DNA from 3 places in the Clostridium sardiniense genome. Region 2 is predicted to be linked to each of the others. Evidence: riboswitches for the same ligand, from Rfam matches in the RefSeq annotation. Region 2 holds a riboswitch; each other region holds the start of a gene.

Region 1 (4,299 bases), on a different contig from region 2:
TTTGTGATTCTTCACTTGTTCTATGTAATCATCTATATTTGTTTTACCATATATGTATATAGGGTACTTTTTTAAGTTCTCCCCTGCCACTCTAACTTTTGGTGCATATGTTTGTTCTTCAGGTAAAGCTTTATTAGTAAAGTATATTGCAAATCCCGTTGTTCCACTTGGAGCTTTTATTATATTTCTACCTGCGTTTAAGCTTCTTATATGCCTTCCCGAACTATCAACTTCACCAACTTGTGCCATAACTAATTGTGGTAATATACCATTTTCATCTGCATCTACATATACTTCAAATGCTTTATCCGGCATTGCATAATATCCTGTTAAATCTAAATTTCCACCTGCAAATACTTGTCTTCTTTTATCTCTTTGATTGTTTTCATTACCCCTTTGAGATAATGTTATTATTTGACTTGTTTCTACTTCCTTTTTACTTACTATTTTTTTGGCCGCATTAATTATTTCCATGTGATCATTCTTTAGGGGATGATTATTTATTTCTTCTTCTAGCTTATTTAATTTATCTATCGTATTATAGTCTTCAGATATTTTAGTATGTAACTTATCTTTAAATACAGAGTTTACCTTTCTTGTCGTTGTATCTTCTTTATAAAATGACATATCAGCAAGTCCCGCTCTATAATCATAAGCAGTTACAAATCTGAATTTTAACTTCTTAAATTTAGTCTTAGGAAATACTATTTCAGTGTCTTCTGCCATAACACCATTTGCTTTTCCTTTAGAAATTAATTTATATGTATTGGAATTTTCATTTAGAGAACCATATATTTCATACTCTAGAGGGAACCCTTTATGTTCTTGACCTTTTCTAGATGACATAATAATTCTTTCTATTTCTTGTATTTCTTTAAATGTAAATACTACTTCATTTTTAAAGTTATCATCATTTCCTCTACCTGTTTCCCAATGAGTATCTTTATTACCATCATAAAGTTTTGTAAGTACACTACTTCCATAACTACCACCATTATTAGTTACACTTTTGAAATTATCTGTACTTATCTTGTATTTTTCATTATACTTAGCTAAATCTTTAGATTTTGCTATATCTGATATTTTAATTAAAGAATATGTTGATTGTTCTTCATCATCACTACTATGTAAAAGATCTTTAGCTATATTTATATCATTTAAAAGAGTTTTTCTTAATGGATGGTTTGCTACTTGTTCTTCTAAGTTCTTTATTATATTTATATCTTTGTATTTATCTTTTAATTTATATTTAGTTTCATCTGTAAATAAATCATTTACTTCATCCGTTGCTTTATCTTCTTTATAAAGCATTATTTCTGAGGCTGCTGCCCAATCAGCATTAGCTTTTTCAAATACAAATTTTACTCTTTTAAATTCTGTAGGATTAAATTTAATCTCTAATAAATCAGAAGTTACTTCAGATGAGCCATACGAGACTAATTGGAAGTCATTGCCCCTACTAGTACTTGATGTATATATCTTAAACTCTTTTGCAAAACCTTTGTTGCCAGGTCTTGATTTATACATTATTCTATTTAATGTTGTTTTTTCACTAAGTTCAAATACTACTTCATTTTTAAAATTTGAATTATTTGGTTTCCCTGTTTCCCAGTGAGTATTTAAATCACCATCTATTATTCTATTTAATACGCTACTTCCATATCTCCCACCATTATTAGTTATTGAAATTATTTTAGAATTATCAACTTTAAAAGCTTTATTGTACGCTTCTAAGTTTTCGCTACTAGCTAAATTAAATTTATTTACAGTAGCTTTTGTTGCTTGTTTATTTTGATTACTTTCATTTGATATGTTTTGAATCACTTTATTGCTATTTAATTCATCTGCAAAAACTTCTACTGCTGTAACTGAAAAGTTTGTGATTATTGCAGCCATAATTATAGCTGCTACTTTTTTCTTATTCATATTTCTTCCCCCCTGATTAATTTAATACCTCAGAAGTACATTAAAAAAGCTACTCAAAAAAGAGTAGCTGTATACACATAATGAAATTAATAAATTATAATTATAATCAATATTTATAATTAATTAATCTTAAAAACAAAAAGTATAATGTACCCTTTGGCAACTGGCTGACATAGTTTTAAACCTTAGTCCCTATAGCTTTGCGTCCCTAAATTTCTCTAGGTTTGCCTATTTTATTTTATTTCTTAGTGAAATTTTACTATTATTTTACATAAAATTCAATATATTTTCTATTTATTTTTTGAAAATTTCGACAAATTATTTTTATGTAATAAAAAAGCTCCCATATAAAACTTTATATGAGAACTTTCAATTCTAATCATAACTTTAAAATCTATTTATGAACTAATTATTATTTTCTCTATTAATCTAACTTAGATTTCAGATTAAATAGAACCTATTAAGTATATAAATAAACTAAAAATCCACATATACCTATTTGGCATATGTGGACTTCTAATATGTAAGTTATTATATAAAAAGAAATATTAGCTTAAAATTGTAAAAATATTTATTTAACTAAGGGTTGTTAGTATCCTATAAATAGGCGTTACTTAATATTACATAATCTACAAGTAAAACTCAATAACTTAATCTATTCATCTTTTTTATGCTATATATTAAAGCTTTATATCCGCTAAATAAGAAAGGCTACAAAAAATGGTTATATTAAAATTATTTTTAACTATTTTAAGACAGATATTTATATTAATTTCTACCTTTAAAACTAAATATAAATCATTTAAGCTTTGTATCTCCTTAAAAGTTAACATTATTTACTACTTACAATAGACTATATTTTTATTATGTACAATATCCCTTATATCAAATTATAACACGAAATAATAATAGGTTTAATCTTATATTTAAATTACACTTAACTATTATTTATAATAATAAAGAACCTCCTTATATACTATAATTTAACCCATACTTGTATTATAGGAAGAAATAACATTGTCAAAAGAAAAATCCAATGGGAAAGTGTGGGGTCATAAAATTATTATTAATTATTAAAAAAATCTTCAGCATAATTACTGAAGATTTTTTTAATAATATTTTCTTTTTATAGTATTGATTTATAATAAGATGTTAAATCTTTATACTCTATATTTCCATCTGCTTCATAAAGAATACTTAATTTATCATTGTTAAAAGCTAAGCAGGAATACCCACCGCCAGCTTTATTTCCATCTTTAGGATAAGGGACACATAGTTCTTTAATTCCTTTAGATACGTCATCAAAATCAATCATATAGACAGTAATATTATCTCTAGTATACCAGCCTTTAGTGTTCTTAGGTGCTGAAATTAATCCAATTCTATGCCCATTAGAATTGGTAATTTTAATAAATGAACCTTGACAGCCTGAACCATAACCAGTTGAAATTTTACCATTTAAAGGTTCATATACACTCCATGTAGATCCTAAATCATGAGATATATATGATGCTCTATAACCAGCTGAGTCATCTCTAGCACTCATAATTAAAGATCCATCTAGCTCTATTACCATATTTTCAGAAGTTTTTGATTTAGGTACTTTATTTCCCATTGTCCATGTTTCACCATTATCTTTTGAATACATAATTGATGAATAATAATTATTAGTATTGTTTTCTCTTAATGCAATTTGTATTGGCATTACTATTGTTCCATCAGACATTGTAATACCTGATCCAACTCCACCTAACCATCCAATTGTATTACTTGGCTGATTTTTTATTCTTGATTGATTTGTAGTTAAATCTATTTTATCAGACCATGTTACGCCATTATCATCAGAGTAAACCATCTGAACAGACCAATCATTTCTTAATGAAGTTGTACTATTTGCCCAATTACCGTCCTTATTCCAAGAGCCTGCAATTAATATAACTCTACCTGTATTGGTAACTACTGTTGTTGAATCCATTACACGAGAAAATTTTGAATTAACACCATCATTTTTCATTGCTACTTGATAACTCCACGTTTTTCCATCATCAATACTACGTGCACATCCAATATCAATATTCCCATGGTCTTGAGGACCATTATGACGAATGTCAGAAAACGTTAACATAGAGCCATCCTTTAATAATTGCATACTTGGAATTCTAAAATACTTTGCATTCCATGCATTGTTAGTTTTATCAAATACTGTTATTGCTGACTCCTCAGTATTAGTATTTAGTTCACTTGCAAATACAGGATTACTAGTACATAATACGCTAATAGTCATTATAGATAAGATTCTTAGGTTTTTAATAAAATTTTTTTTCATTTCTATCCCTCCATTTAAATTAGTATTTAAAATATTTTATAGAAATT
Region 2 (4,299 bases):
TATGTAACATCTCAAGTAATAGACAAAAAGAATACACCATTTATGTCATTAGAGGAGATAATAAAGGGGATAGAATTATCAATAGAAGCATGTACTATATACAATGAAGATATAAAAGCGATAGGTGGAGAAATATGCTAACAGAAAAAGTGTTTGTGTATGGAAGCCTTAGAAGTGGGATGTTCAACTATGAGAAGTTACTTAAGGGTAAGGTTAAAGGGTCAGAAAGTGGAACAGTTTGTGGGGAATTGTTTCATATAGAAAATAAGGGATATCCAGCAGCTATCTGTGGGGACAGTAAGGTTGTTGGAGAATTAATGGAACTTAAAGATTTTAAGAAGACATTGAGAGAATTAGATGGGCTAGAGAATTATAATGAAGAGGATAAAAATTCAGAATATATAAGAGAAATAGTGGATGTTTCTTTAGAGAATGGTGCTAAAGAAAAAGCATATTTCTACAGATATAATAAGGAAGCTGATAGGAACAGAATAGATAAGCTCCTTAAAGTTAGCAGTGGGGACTGGGTAAATAGATAATATAAATATATGAAGCAGTTTAGTATGATGGTCGTACTAAACTGCTTTTTCATAATTAAATATGAATAAGGGTCAAAGAAAAATAAATTTAATAATATAATTAACTTCTACTTGTAATCAAGGTATGGTTGTTTAACAATTTGTAAAGAGAATTGACAATAAATAGTAATGTATATAGACTAAAGAAGGACTAATAAATGAATATTAAGATAAAATCATAAGATAAAAGGGGTAAAGATATGAAGAAGAGAAAGAGTTCTTTAGCAGTCATAGGAAATTGTATATTTTATTTATTTATAATAGCTGTTATATTTTTAGCTGGAATAAATATAATAGGATCAAAAGAAGGAAAACATCCAAGTATATTAGGATATAGCTCATATTACATATTAACAGGGAGTATGGAACCTACTATAAATCCAGGTAGCTTAGTAGTTGTAAAAGATGGAACGGATCAAGAAATAAATGTAGGGGATGTAATAACTTTTACAGGAAGAAATAGCAATACAATTACTACTCATAGAGTTAATCAGGTTATAAATAATGGAGAAGAATTTATAACAAAAGGTGATGCTAATAATGTAGTGGATCCAATAAGTGTTCAGAAAAATCAAGTTATAGGAAAGGTTATGTTCCACATACCTTATCTCGGAAAAGTTTCTCAGTTTGTTCAAAAGAACTTAGTTCTAATATTAGTTGTGATATTAGCTTTATTTGGACTATCATTCTTAGTTGGAAGAAAAAAATAATTATATAAAAATATTAAAAGAAGTATAGATATATTTACTATATTTCTTTTTTATTTTGATAAATATATATAAATTAAAACAAATATTAATGATATGTATACTTAGTAAAGGTTGTGTAAAACATATTGACTCTCTTTTATATCAAATGATAATATCTATAATGAAATTAACGAAAGATTATTAAAATAAAAAATATAGGAGCTTTGAAATATATTCTGTATGTGGGCACTTGGAGTATATGGAGCTAGTAGTGCAACCGACTAATTTATATTATTAAGGATAAAATATAGATTAGTTTTTTTTATGTTTAAAATTAATTTAATATAGATGCTTTGAAGTATGTTCTATATTTGGGCACTTGGAATATATGGAGCTAGTAGTGCAACCGGCTAATTCACAAATATACTGTATTAGTCCTTTTTTAAGGCTCTTACTTACAAAAATTCTTAAATATTTAAAAAAAATCCAATATAGGGGGAAGTAACAAATGAAAAAGAAGAAAATATTGAGTGTAATTGCAGCAGTTGTAGTAGTAGCATCATTAGCGATAGGATCATTAGCATACTTTACATCAAAGGAAACAGTAAAGAACTCATTTAGCACAATTGCTAATGGAACAGAAGATAAGGGTGGAGATGCTGGAATAGATATAAACGAGAACTTCGATCCAAATCAAGCTAAGAATATGATTCCAGGAGATACTGTAAATAAGGATGTACAAGTAGATAGTACAGCAAATTATGGACAATTCGTAAGAGTTAAGTTATCACCAAATTGGGTAACCTCTACTGGTGAAGTAAATACAGCATTAAACTCAACAGATTTAGATGATATATTATTAAATAAAGTAAATTTAACAAAAAGTGTTACAGAAAACCAATGGTTTAATGGTGGAGATGGATATTTCTATTATATAGGAGTTTTAGCACCACAAGGACAATCAGGATCAAGTACTCCAAGATTATTGGACTCAGTAACTCTAGCAAGTGACACAGAAAAATCTGCTTTAGGAAATGGATTTACAGTTGATGTAACAGCAGAATCAGTTCAAGCTTCAAATGATGCATTTGCATCAGCATGGGGGGATGTACCATCAGCTGTTTCAGAAAAATTAAAATCACTTCAAATTCAAGGTAAAACACAAGCTAATACTGATACCAATACAGCAGAAGCACCAAAAGCAAAGTTAGCAAAATAATAGAATAATCAAGGAGTGATATTATGAAAAAATCTTTAAAGATTTTCATACTATTTATTTCACTTCTTTTAGGAATAACTACCAATGGGGTGGCAGCAGAGTTGCCACCCTCTAATATTAGAATAGATAAAACTGGAATTCATTTTATCTATACAAAAGACAACAGTGATATATTTCTAGAAAAGAAGGGAATGTTACCTGGTGATTCAGTAAGTGGGACTCTTACTGTAGAAAATAATTTAAAAGAACCTTTTGAAGTGTTTATGAAAGCCGAAAGAGTAGGAGCACAACAAAAAGTAGATTTATGTCAAGTATTAGATCTTTCAATAAATTATGATAGTAAGAACATATACCATGGCACTGTAAGTGGAGAAAATGGATTAAGAAATAATATAAGTTTAGGTACTGTCAAACCAGGAGAGAAAAAACTTTTAAATGCAAAAGTTATTCTAGATGGGAAAGCAACGGATAATAAGTATAAGAACAAAAAGGTAGATATAGATTGGATTTTTACAGCTATTGGGACAGATAGTCCAGATAAAGTGATGAGTACCAAGGAGGAAAGCCACGAAGGTGGTCTAGGAAATGATATTTCTAATACTATAAACAATGTAAAGAATATACTTCCAAGGACTGGATATGTAGGAATATGCGGATATGGACTTGCTTGTGTGCTTATTGGAATAGGAATATTTTTAATTATAAAAAAGAAAAAATATAAAAATTATTAGTAAAATACTATTAAATGGAGTGTAGAAAATGAAAAAAGTAGGATTAACATTAGGGATAATTCTTTTATTTACAACTACAGTTGCTTCATTAGCATACTTTTCAAGTAAAGAAAGTAAAAAGAATAAATTTACAATAGGAAGTATAAGCACAGAAATTAATGAAAACTTCGATAAAGATTCAGCTAAAGATGTATCACGTAATGAGGAGATTAAAAAGGTTGTATCTATAAAAAATACAGGAAAAAATCCTGTAATAGTTAGAGTTATAATAAATCCTCAATGGGACGAAGAAAAAGATGAGAACGGAAAAGTAACTAAACTTACAACATCAGCATCAAATCAGGTGCAATTAAACTTTTCAAACACATGGAAAGAAGATTGGATAAAAGATAACGATGGTTATTATTATTACAATAAAATATTAAATCCTGGAGAGAGTACTAGTGATTTGTTAAAGTCTATATCATTAAAAAATAATATATCACAAGAAGATATAGAAAGTTTTAAAAATAGGAATTTCTCCGTAAATGTTAGCTCAGAAGCTATACAAGTAAATAAAGAGGCATTAAGAAAAGAGTGGAATATAAATAACACAATATCAGATAAGACGATGGATAAATTAGATGAGATAATTGATGGATACGTAAAGTAAGTAAGGGGAGGGAGTAGATATGAAAAAGATTAATAAACTTTTAGTTGTAATGCTTTCTGTCTTTATGATTATAAACTATATTGTTCCGCAAGCTGCAAATGCAAATAGAAATAAATTAGTCAGTAATGATACAAGTGGAATTATAGAGATTCCACTAAGATGGACGAAGAATGATATGAGTAGAGTAAATTCAACGAATTATAATGATTATAATAGATATGGAATATCAGCAGATTATTTTGAGAATATATTTAACAATCAAAATATATTAAATAGTCCACAAAATGCTAAAGAGGTTCGAAAACATTATTTGGGTGGGTGGTACTACACTAATGAGCCTGCTAATACTGGAGCAACTTTAAGGACAAAATTTATGATGGAAAATAATAATAATTACACTATAGATTACAGAAACTTAGAGAGGTGGTTC
Region 3 (4,299 bases), on a different contig from region 2:
ATTTCTTATCACTTACTCCAGAATCAATACATCAGGTAGTTTATATGTTTACAGATAGTGGGACACCAAAAGATATAAGACATATAAATGGATTTTCAAGTCATGCATACATGTGGTATAACGAAAAGAACGAGTATGTATGGGTTAAATATACATTTAAAACTGACCAAGGAAGAGAAAATCTTACTGTTGAAGAAGCAGAAGAATTAGCTAGTAAAAACCCTGATAGCACTATATCAGATCTTTTTGAGAATATAGAGAAAGGAAATTTCCCAAGCTGGACTGTATATGTTCAAATAATGACACCAGAACAAGCTGAAAAATATGAGTTTGACCCATTTGATGTTACAAAGGTTTGGTATCATAAGGATTTCCCACTAATTCCATTTGGGAAATTAGTTCTAAATAGAAATCCAGAAAATTATTTTGAAGAAATTGAACAAGCAGCCTTTTCTCCAAGTAATTTTGTTCCAGGAATAGCAGCTTCACCAGATAAGTTGTTACAAGGTAGATTATTTGCATATAAGGATGCCCAAAGATACAGACTTGGTACTAATCATGATCAATTACCAGTCAATGCTCCAAAATCTAATGTTAATACAAAACAAAGAGATGGACAAATGAATTTAAATAATGGTGGATCAAGACCAAACTATTTCCCAAATTCATTTGAAGATATATCCACAGATGAGAAATATAATCCACCAGCAGTAGATGTAAGTGGTATATTAGCAAAGCATAAACTAGATGTAGAAGATATAGATTTTGTTCAACCAGGAGAATTCTATAGAAGAGTTCTTAAACCACAAGAAAAAATTAACTTAGTTCATAATATTGTATTACATCTTGGTAAAGCTGTTGAAAACATTCAATATAGGCAAGTAGCTTTATTCTATAAAGTTGATGTTGAACTTGGAACTAAAGTAGCAGAACAATTAAAATTAGATGTTAATAGAGTGAAAGATCTTGCAGAAATGTCTCAAGAAGATAGGGTGAAAGCAACTTTAAATTATTAATAAAAAAGTCAGTTTAAGTTTTAGCTGATTTAAGCCTGTAGATAGAAGGACTTTTTCTTTTAGGAAAAAGTCCTTTTAATATTTTATATAATTAATTTTAAAGTATATCAGTATAATATTTGATTTATATTACCAAAGTTTATTTTGATTGTAAGACATAAGAAAGGTTACTTTGTTGGTATGAAGTAGATGGTTTGGATATTTAGTTCTATAATTAATAGATAATTAATTAATATAAATTATCAACTAATATTAAATAAATTTTAACGAAAATAAAATTCAAAATATAAATGGTGGATTATTATGGAAGAAATTTGAATAAATTATTAATAACTGATTTTATGTATTGAGGTCAAATTTGTATAGTGTTAGAATTGGTTTTAACAAAATGAGTAGATTTCATTATGTTAATAAAATCTATAAACTGAAGAATTATACTCTGTATATTTACATTTTATATATAGAGTTTGTATTGTAACTGACTAATTTATTTAAATTAATACTTAGAAATATAAATTAGTCTTTTTTTATGCAGAAATGAACTAAATAATAAAAATTGAATAACCATATTTAGGAACTGTGAGATACATTCTGTATTTGGGCACTTGGAATGTATGGAGTTGGTAGTGCAACCGACTAATTTATTTTTTAATTACTGTTATAGAAATTTTTATACCAATTATTTTTTAATATTGGGATAGAGCTTTTTATACAAATTAAATATAAGTTAGTCTTTTTTTATACAAAAATTAACTAATTATATAATAAAAAATTGAATAACACATATTTAGGAACTGTGAAATACATTCTGTATTTGGGCACTTGGAATGTATGGAGTTGGTAGTGCAACCGACTAATTTATTTTTTAATTACTGTTATAAAACTTTTTATGCCAATTATTTTTTTAATACTAGCATAGAACTTTTTATACAAATTAAATATAAGTTAGTCTTTTTTTATGCATAAATGAGCTAATTATATAATGAAAAAATTGAATAACACATATTTAGGAACTATGAAATACATTCTGTATTTGGGCACTTGGAATGTATGGAGTTAGTAGTGCAACCGACTAATTTATTTTTTAATTACTGCTATAGAACTTTCTATACAAATTAAATATAAATTAGTCTTTTTTTATGCAAATAGAATGAAATGAACAACAGGAATTTGTTAAACTAAAAAATTTTAGAAAGGACTGATAATGAAAGGATTATTTAAGAATAAGTGAAGGAGAAATTATCTTATGGGAATTTTAAGAAAATTTAAAAAGGAGGGATTATATGAGTCATAAGAGAAAAGAGTTTTTTGCATTTCTTGCTATAGTAGTGGTAGTTAATATGATTACTAGTATGTTTTTACCTACTGCATCAGTTTTGGCAGCAACAACTTCAAAAGGTAACTCTAATATAGAAGTTAAGATAACTAGTGATAAAAAGACTGTAGAATCAGGCAATCAGATTACATTTAATCTAGAATATAAAGTTGTTGGTGGACAGGGTTCTATAAAAGAGGGGGATGTTTTAGAGTTTAAACTACCTGATGAATTTAGTAATATAAAACCTAAATATCCACCAGAACATTTTAAAGATGTAGAGGTACATGGAACTACTGTAAGAGCTATATTTAGTAAAGGAGTAGAAACAGCTATTGCTGGATATATGTCAATAGTAGCAACTGCAAAAAATGTAAATAATAATACTCCAGCTAGAGTTGAAGTAAATGTAAATGGTACAACACAATACTTAGATGTAGAAGTAACACCTAAACCAGAAGATCCAAATACAGATCCAAATCCAAATCCGAATCCAGCAGATAGGCAGTTATTAAAGAGTGTTGAAAATGCTATTGGTTGGGAAGGAAATAAAATGTTAGCTAATATAGCAAAACCAGTGGTTGGAAAAAGTACAAAGTATACTATATATATAAATGAAAAATATGCACCAATGCATAATGTATCCTTAGATGATACTATGCCAGAAGGTACAGAGCTTTTAAAGGATTCTATAAAAATTTATGAAATACCATATGGTGGATCAGCAAAAGATGTAACTAAGGATATGATAAATAAGATGAATATAAGTTCTAATAGATTATATTTATACTTAGATTACACAGATAAACAATACAGAATAGAGTATTCTGCAAAGTATAATACTGAGTATCCTCAATATATAAATACAGCTAAGCTTTCACAATATGGAAAAGATACTATAAATAGTTCAACAATAGTTAAACCTATAGTTGATGATAGGATGATTAGTAAAAGCTATAGAAGTGAAAATGAAATTAAAGATAAGGATGGAAGGTCCACATTTGTTGTAAGTAAGATAGGAGACAGTGTAGATTATACAGTTGATGTAAATCCTAATAATGCTAGTATAAAAAATGCAATATTTGAAGATAACTTCCCAAAAGGAATGCAGCTTGTTGATGGCAGCGTACAGGTTGGAGAAAAAGATATAAGTGGAAACTTTAAATGGATAACAGATAGTATTAAAGGTAATATAAGTACAACCAATAACAAAATGACTATAAATCTTGGAGACACAAACAAGCACTATTATATATACTACAAACTTAAAGTAACTGATAGATATAAAGAATATAACAATAATGCAAAAATATCTTATGATGGAACATCACAGGAAGTAAATTCAGAAATTAATTATGAGATGAATGCAGGTGCAATAAATGCACAAAAATTAGTTGATAAAACAGAGATTAAAAAGGGTGACGATCAGATAGTTACTTATACAATAAACTTTGATTGTTATGGATATTTTAATCAAAATTATTTAAGTTTAGTTGATAATTTAGATAGTAGATTAAAGATTGTAGGAGTTGAGGTACCAAAGGAATTTACAGCAAAAGTAGCAGATGGAAACAAAGTTACTGTAGTAAATGATAAAGGTTCAATAGACTATGGACAAAAGCTTCAAGTAAAGATAAAAGCTGATTTTAGTAATATACCAGATGGAACAACGATAAGAAATGTAGCTAAAATAGATAAAGCTACAACAAATGAAGTTACTACTAAAAAAGGATATGTTTTTGAAGTTAGGAAGATTGATAGTTATACAAAAGAAGCTTTAAAAGGAGCAAAATTTGAACTTTTAGATAGCAATAAAAATTTAATTGATACTGTAACAAGTGACTCAGAGGGAAATATAAAGCATAACGTTGATGCTCCAGGAGATTATTATCTTAAAGAAGTAGAAGCTCCAAAGGGATATGTTTTAGATACTTCAGAAAAGAAATTTACTATAAAAGATAGTGATAT

Evidence for each region. A riboswitch is a leader RNA that binds a small molecule or an ion and turns the genes downstream of it on or off. The one in region 2 is predicted to bind cyclic di-GMP.
Region 1: it holds a riboswitch for cyclic di-GMP, as region 2 does, so the genes downstream of both, K5V21_RS01605 (NPCBM/NEW2 domain-containing protein) here and K5V21_RS17765 (BsaA family SipW-dependent biofilm matrix protein) in region 2, are expected to answer to the same signal.
Region 3: it holds a riboswitch for cyclic di-GMP, as region 2 does, so the genes downstream of both, K5V21_RS00915 (SpaA isopeptide-forming pilin-related protein) here and K5V21_RS17765 (BsaA family SipW-dependent biofilm matrix protein) in region 2, are expected to answer to the same signal.

What each region holds. Positions count from the first base shown of each region.
Region 1 covers NZ_JAIKTU010000001.1:354,843-359,141, reverse strand. Annotated here, with positions in the region: gene K5V21_RS01605 (NPCBM/NEW2 domain-containing protein) at 1-1,926, opposite strand, end outside; cyclic di-GMP riboswitch class I at 2,082-2,165, opposite strand; gene K5V21_RS01600 (sialidase family protein) at 3,053-4,252, opposite strand.
Region 2 covers NZ_JAIKTU010000020.1:31,969-36,267, reverse strand. Annotated here, with positions in the region: gene pcp (pyroglutamyl-peptidase I) at 1-141, shown strand, start outside; gene K5V21_RS17775 (gamma-glutamylcyclotransferase family protein) at 135-539, shown strand; gene K5V21_RS17770 (signal peptidase I) at 779-1,288, shown strand; cyclic di-GMP riboswitch class II at 1,476-1,559, shown strand; cyclic di-GMP riboswitch class II at 1,605-1,688, shown strand; gene K5V21_RS17765 (BsaA family SipW-dependent biofilm matrix protein) at 1,776-2,486, shown strand; gene K5V21_RS17760 (hypothetical protein) at 2,510-3,217, shown strand; gene K5V21_RS17755 (BsaA family SipW-dependent biofilm matrix protein) at 3,246-3,869, shown strand; gene K5V21_RS17750 (hypothetical protein) at 3,889-4,299, shown strand, end outside.
Region 3 covers NZ_JAIKTU010000001.1:223,456-227,754, forward strand. Annotated here, with positions in the region: gene K5V21_RS00910 (catalase) at 1-1,016, shown strand, start outside; cyclic di-GMP riboswitch class II at 1,580-1,663, shown strand; cyclic di-GMP riboswitch class II at 1,797-1,880, shown strand; cyclic di-GMP riboswitch class II at 2,016-2,099, shown strand; gene K5V21_RS00915 (SpaA isopeptide-forming pilin-related protein) at 2,300-4,299, shown strand, end outside.